DNA from 2 places in the Cupriavidus sp. KK10 genome. Region 2 is predicted to be linked to the other one. Evidence: predicted binding sites of a transcription regulator. Region 2 holds the regulator's gene; the other holds the start of a gene.
The links. The regulator HrcA, encoded in region 2, represses chaperone genes, less so after heat shock. The targets are predictions, from matches to a motif close to TTAGCACTCNNNNNNNNNGAGTGCTAA.
Positions count from the first base shown of each region.

Region 1: the regulator HrcA is predicted to act here: its motif matches at 1,797-1,823, upstream of groES (co-chaperone GroES).

Region 1 is NZ_CP073677.1:758,626-762,041, forward strand. It holds gene KB879_RS03770 (SulP family inorganic anion transporter) at 1-1,580, opposite strand, end outside; gene groES (co-chaperone GroES) at 1,928-2,218, shown strand; gene groL (chaperonin GroEL) at 2,264-3,416, shown strand, end outside.
Region 2 is NZ_CP073677.1:1,151,954-1,155,369, forward strand. It holds gene recN (DNA repair protein RecN) at 1-415, opposite strand, end outside; gene KB879_RS05630 (NAD kinase) at 482-1,399, opposite strand; gene hrcA (heat-inducible transcriptional repressor HrcA) at 1,502-2,536, shown strand; gene hemH (ferrochelatase) at 2,643-3,416, shown strand, end outside.

The DNA of each region.
Region 1 (3,416 bases), 390 kb from region 2:
TTTTCGGCTTCCGTCAGCATCCGCAGCGCCGTGTACTCGAGGTCAAAGACGCCGACAAGGTCGAGCACCACCACCCGGGGATTCGCTGCAGCAATGATGGGCCGCATCTTGTGCCCGATGTGTCTCGCATTGGCGAAGTAAACGCGGCCCTCCGGCCTCAGCATCACCATGCCAGGATAGGTCACGTCGGCGGGATGCTCGGCGGACTGCGGCCGGAATACATTGGTGCCGGGCTTGCGTGCCAGGACATAGACTGGCGGATCGGAAGTCTGGTAGGCCAGCGCCAGCAGCGAAACAATGATGGCGGCGGCAATGCCGTTCAACGTCCCTAGCAGCACGACGCCGGCACAGGCTACCACTGCCCAGAGGAACTCCGTGCGCCGGATGCCAAGGATGGCGCGAAACTCCGCCGGCTGGATCAGTCCCACCGAATAGGCGATGACCACTGCCGCCAGCGCGGCCTCCGGCATCAGGCCGATCAGCGGTGCCAGCACCAGCATCGCGCCCAGCGCGACGGCCGCGGTGATCAGTCCCGCCAGCTGCGATCTGGCGCCGCAGCGGCGGTTCACCGCGGTCTGCGTGGTTCCGCCGCCGGCAGCCATCGCGCCGAGGAATGCGCCACCCAGGCAGGCGAACCCCGTGGCCAGCAGCTCGCGGTTCGGGTCCGGCGCGGGTTCGCCGCTCTGCACGAAGGCGCGTCCGGCTGCGATGGTTTCCGTAAAGCTCATCAGGGCAATGCCCATGGCCGGCACCAGGAGCTGCATGACCAGATCGGGATCCGGCAGCGTGAGGGGCGGCAGGCCAGTCGGGACATGGCCAACGGTTTCAACGCCATGGGACTGCAACCCGAGCAGGCCGACTGCCGCAATCCCGATCCCCACCGCGATCAGCGGTGCCGGCGCGCGCGGCACCAGGCGTTCCATGCCGATCAGCAGCGCCAGGACCGTGACCCCAACGGCCATGGTTGCCAGCGAAGCGTGGGGAACGCCCTGGACCATGGCTGCGAGGTTGTGGAAAAACGCGCCCTTCTGGAAATGGATGCCGAGCAGCTTCGGAAGCTGGTCCACCACGATCACCAGCCCGATCCCGGCCTTGAAGCCGACCAGGACGGGCTCGGAGATGAAATCGGCAACAAAGCCCAGGCGCAGCAAGCGCGCGGCGACCAGGATGATGCCCACGAGGCAGGTGAGCGTGGCCGAAGCCGTCAGCAAGCTCCCGGTACCGCCTGCCGTCGTCGTATCGCTAAGCGCGGCTGCTGCCAGGATCGCCAGCGTGGTCGTGGTGCTGACGCTGAGCGGGCGCGAGGTTCCCAGCATGGCGTAGATCAGCATCGGCGCGAATACCGTATAGAGTCCGACCTCGACCGGCAGGCCCGCGATGGTGGCGTAGGCGAGAGCCTTCGGGATGACGACTGCCGCAACGGTCAGCCCGGCCATGACATCGGGCTTCAGCCAGTCGCGGTGGTAGTGACGCAGCCACTCGGGCCACGGCAATGCAAGCACGCCGGCCGAGTTGCGCAAGGTGCGGCAGGGATCGCCACCGGCGCGGTTGCGGCGACGGGAGTGGGATTCCACGTTCATGGAGGGTGATCCGGGCGGCGGGCTTGATGTTTGTCGTTGTCGTGCGGCGACCCATGTACAGTTTGGTCGAAATTACACGGAGCGGCAAATGCACATTAAGTGGCTAAAGCTCCTCTTTCAGTGGCTCTCCAAGGCCATTTCCCACGAGAATTTCACGTCCAAGGGAAAACCCGTATTAAGTCCCTGTCTTGAAATGGCCATACCCCGTCCCTATAATTAGCACTCGCCGGGGGTGAGTGCTAACAGCATGAAAGCGCCCCTTGCGGCACCTGAACATTTCAGACGGCCGTCGCCTCGGTAGCCGGCCGAATTGTGATTAAAAACTCACTTTGTATCTAGGAGTCCGTATGAATCTGCGTCCTTTGCACGACCGCGTGATCGTGAAGCGTCTGGACAACGAAACCAAGACCGCGTCCGGTATCGTGATTCCCGACAACGCTGCCGAGAAGCCCGATCAAGGCGAAGTGCTGGCAATCGGTCCTGGCAAGAAGGATGACAAGGGCAACAACATCGCCCTCGACGTCAAGGTCGGTGACCGCGTGCTGTTCGGCAAGTACGCCGGCCAGGCCGTGAAGGTGGAAGGCCAGGAACTGCTGGTCATGCGCGAAGAAGACATCATGGCCGTGGTGAACAAGTAATTCACCGACTGACCGCCACCCGTACAGATTTCAGGAGATTCAAGAATGGCAGCTAAAGACGTAGTGTTCGGCGACGCCGCACGTGCCAAGATGGTTGAAGGCGTGAACATCCTCGCCAACGCAGTTAAGGTGACTCTGGGCCCGAAGGGCCGCAATGTGGTGCTGGAGCGCAGCTTCGGCGGCCCGACCGTGACCAAGGACGGCGTGTCCGTGGCCAAGGAAATCGAGCTGAAGGACAAGCTGCAGAACATGGGCGCCCAGATGGTCAAGGAAGTCGCTTCCAAGACCAGCGACAACGCCGGTGACGGTACCACCACCGCAACCGTGCTGGCCCAGTCGATCGTGCGCGAAGGCATGAAGTTCGTTGCCGCCGGCATGAACCCGATGGACCTGAAGCGCGGCATCGACAAGGCTGTTGCCGCCGCCGTGGAAGAGCTGAAGAAGGTCAGCAAGCCCACCACCACCAGCAAGGAAATCGCCCAGGTTGGCGCGATCTCGGCCAACAGCGACACCTCGATCGGTGAGCGCATTGCCGAAGCCATGGACAAGGTCGGCAAGGAAGGCGTGATCACGGTTGAAGACGGCAAGTCGCTGGCCGACGAGCTGGAAGTCGTGGAAGGCATGCAGTTCGACCGCGGCTACCTGTCGCCGTACTTCATCAACAACCCGGAAAAGCAGGTTGTCCAGCTGGACAACCCGTTCGTGCTGCTGTTCGACAAGAAGGTCTCGAACATCCGCGACCTGCTGCCGGTGCTGGAGCAAGTGGCCAAGGCCGGCCGCCCGCTGCTGATCATCGCTGAAGACGTCGAGGGCGAAGCCCTGGCGACCCTGGTGGTGAACAACATCCGTGGCATCCTGAAGACCGCCGCCGTCAAGGCCCCGGGCTTCGGCGACCGCCGCAAGGCCATGCTGGAAGACATCGCCATCCTGACCGGCGGCACCGTCATCGCTGAAGAAATCGGCCTGACGCTGGAAAAGGCTGGCCTGAACGACCTGGGCCAGGCCAAGCGCATCGAGATCGGCAAGGAAAACACCATCATCATCGACGGCGCCGGCGACGCAGGTGCGATCGAAGGCCGCGTCAAGCAAATCCGCGCCCAGATCGAAGAAGCGACCTCGGACTACGACCGTGAGAAGCTGCAAGAGCGCGTGGCCAAGCTGGCCGGCGGTGTTGCCGTGATCAAGGTTGGCGCTGCCA
Region 2 (3,416 bases):
GCAGCTGGTGCGCGTGCTGGCCGTGGATGTCGACCAGCTGGTCGCCGACTTCGCGCAGCTGCGCCAGGGTGGCGGCGGCGCCGTTAATAAAGGCCTTGCTGCGGCCGCCGGCATCGACCGTGCGGCGCAGCAGCACGGTATGCACGCCGTCTTCCGCTTCGCTGTTGAGCTCGCGCTCGGCCAGCCAGGCATCCAGTGCCGGGTGGGTCGAGAAGGTGGCGCTGACGCTGGCGCGCGGGGCGCCTTCGCGCACCACGCCGGCATCGGCGCGTTCGCCCAGCACCAGCGCCAGGGCATCGATCAGGATGGATTTGCCGGCGCCGGTCTCGCCGGTGAAGACGGTGAAGCCAGTGGTGAAGTCCAGGTCGAGCGTATCGACGATGACGAAATCGCGGATGGACAGGCTGCGCAGCATCGTGGCGTGGAAGGTAGTCGGTCCGATGGGTTCGGGCTCAGGCTTGAGGGGCGGCTTGATACTGGCTCAGAGGCGATTGTCTTCGGAAGGATACTCGTGCCAGTGCAGCTTCTTGCGCAGCGTGGCGTAGTAGTTGTAGCCGACCGGGTGCAGCAGGTTGATGGATTTTTCGGAGCGCCGCACCACGATGCGGTCGCCCGGCAGCAGCGAGGTCAGCGACTGCATGTCGAAGTTGACGCTGGCGTCGCGCGCGCTGGCCACCTCGATGGTGACCTCGGCGTCGTGCGGCAGCACGATCGGGCGGTTGGACAGCGCGTGCGGGGCGATCGGCACCAGCACCACGCCCGACAGCGTCGGATGCAGGATCGGGCCGCCGGCGGACAGCGCGTAGGCGGTGGACCCGGTGGTGGTCGACACGATCAGCCCGTCCGAGCGCTGGTTGTACATGAAATGGCCGTCCACCGACACCGCCAGCTCGACCATGCCGGAGATGCCCGAGCGGTTCACCACCACGTCGTTCAGGGCCAGCGCGGAGAAGATGTCCATGTCGTCGCGCACCACGCGCGATTCCAGCAGCAGGCGGGTCTCGGCCTCGTACCGGCCGTCGAGCATGTCGGGCAGCACGGTGTGCGCGTCTTCCAGCGCGATGTCGGTCATGAAGCCCAGCCGCCCGTGGTTGACGCCGATCAGCGGCACGTCGTAGCCGGCCAGCTGGCGGGCGATGCCCAGCAGCGTGCCGTCGCCGCCCAGCACCACGGCCACGTCGGCCTGCCGGCCGATCTCCTCGGCGGACAGGGCAGGGTAGCCGGTTAGCCCGGTGGCCAGCGCGGTTTCGCGCTCGAACACCACGTCCTGCCCGTTGCGCAGGATATAAGAGGCGATCTCCTCCAGCGGCCCTTCGATGCCGGCAGTGGAGTACCGGCCCACCAGGGCGACGGTCTTGAACGAAGTGCGCACGGCGCTGGCTTTCGGGGGGGCGGACATGCGTGGATTAGACCATACCGCCATGACGGTTGTCAGCAGGCGCGGGCGGGCGGCCCGGGCCGCCCGCCAGAAGGTCCAAAACTTGCGTAAAATCGGGGCATCATGGATGAACGCTCCAAAACGCTGCTCAAGACCCTGATCGAGCGCTATATTGCCGAAGGGCAGCCGGTCGGTTCCCGCACCCTGTCGAAGTACTCGGGGCTGGACCTGTCGCCTGCGACGATTCGCAATGTGATGTCCGATCTGGAGGAAATGGGCTTTATTGCCAGCCCGCACACCTCGGCCGGCCGTATCCCGACCCCGCGCGGCTACCGGCTGTTCGTCGATTCGATGCTGACGGCCAAGCCGCTGGAGCGCAACGCCGACCTGGCCGAGCTGACCGGCCAGATCCAGGACCAGCTCGGCGGCCAGCAACTGGGGCCGCAGCGCATGATCACGGCGGCGGCGCGCACGCTGTCCAACCTGTCGCACTTCGCCGGCGTGGTGATGACGCCGCGCCGCGCGCAGGCGTTCCGGCAGATCGAATTCATGCGGCTGTCGGACAAGCGCATCCTGCTGATCATCGTCAGCCCCGAGGGCGACGTGCAGAACCGCATCATCCAGACCGAGCTGTCATACACGCCGGCCCAGCTGATCGAGGCGGCCAACTTCTTCAACTCGCACTATGCCGGCATGAGCTTCGACACGGTGCGCGGCCACCTGCGGGTGGAACTGCAGGACCTGCGCCGCGACATGTCGCAGCTGATGCAGGCCGCGGTCGAGGCCGGCAGCGTCGCCGAGGACGAGGACGACGACCACGTCTTTATCAGCGGCGAGCGCAAGCTGCTGGAAGTGGAAGACCTGGCCTCCAGCATGGACAAGCTGCGGCGCCTGTTCGACGTGTTTGAGCACAAGACCAGCCTGTTGCAGCTGCTGGACGTGTCCAGCCATGCGCAGGGCGTGCAGATCTTTATCGGCGGCGAAAGCCGGCTGGTGCCGATCGAAGACATGGCGGTCATCACCGCCCCGTACGAGGTTGACGGCCAGATCGTCGGCACGCTTGGCGTGATCGGCCCCACGCGCATGGCGTATGAGCGCGTGATCCCCATCGTCGACATCACCGCGCGCTTGCTGTCCAGCGCCCTGAGCCAGAACTAGTGCAAAGACTGGCTGGTCTGACAAGCAGTTCCATTCCTACCGAGCGCGGCAATCGCCGGTGCGCCGCACCGGCGCCATCCCGGCACCGTGCCAACCCGGAAGCGACATGACGTTTTCTCCCGAACCGGCCTACCAGCACGGCCACGCGCCGCGCACGGCGATCCTGCTGGTCAACCTGGGCACCCCGGACGCACCCACGCCCAAGGAGGTGGGGCGCTACCTGAAGGAATTCCTGTCCGACCCGCGCGTGGTCGAGATCCCGCGCGTGGCCTGGCTGCCGCTGTTGCATGGGGTGATCCTGCCGCTGCGATCGCGCGCCTCGGCGCTGAAGTATGAATCGATCTGGCTGCGCGAGGCCCATATGACGGGCTCGCCGCTGCTGGTCTACAGCGAGCGCCAGGCCCATGCGCTGCAGCGGCTGCTGAACCAGCATGGCCATGAAGTGACGGTCGCGTGCGCAATGCGCTACGGCAACCCGTCGATCGCCTCGGTGCTGGAGGCGCTGCGCCGGCAGGGCTGCGAGCAGGTGCTGGTGCTGCCGATGTATCCGCAGTACTCGGGCACCACCACGGCCACGGCCTTCGACGAGGTGTTCCGGGTGCTGGGCCAGTGGCGCAACCAGCCCGAGCTGCGGCTGGTCAAGCATTTCCATGACCACCCGGCCTATATCTCGGCGCTGCACCAGCAGGTCGGCGCCTATTGGGCGCGGCACGGCATGCCGGACTTTGCCCGCGGCGACAAGCTGATCCTGTCGTTCCACGGCGTGCCGCGGCGCACGCTGGAGCTGGGCGACCCCTATCACTGCGAATGCCTGAAGACCGGCCGGCTGCTGGGCGAGGCGCTGGGCCTGCAGCCGGGCCAGTATCAGGTGACGTTCCAG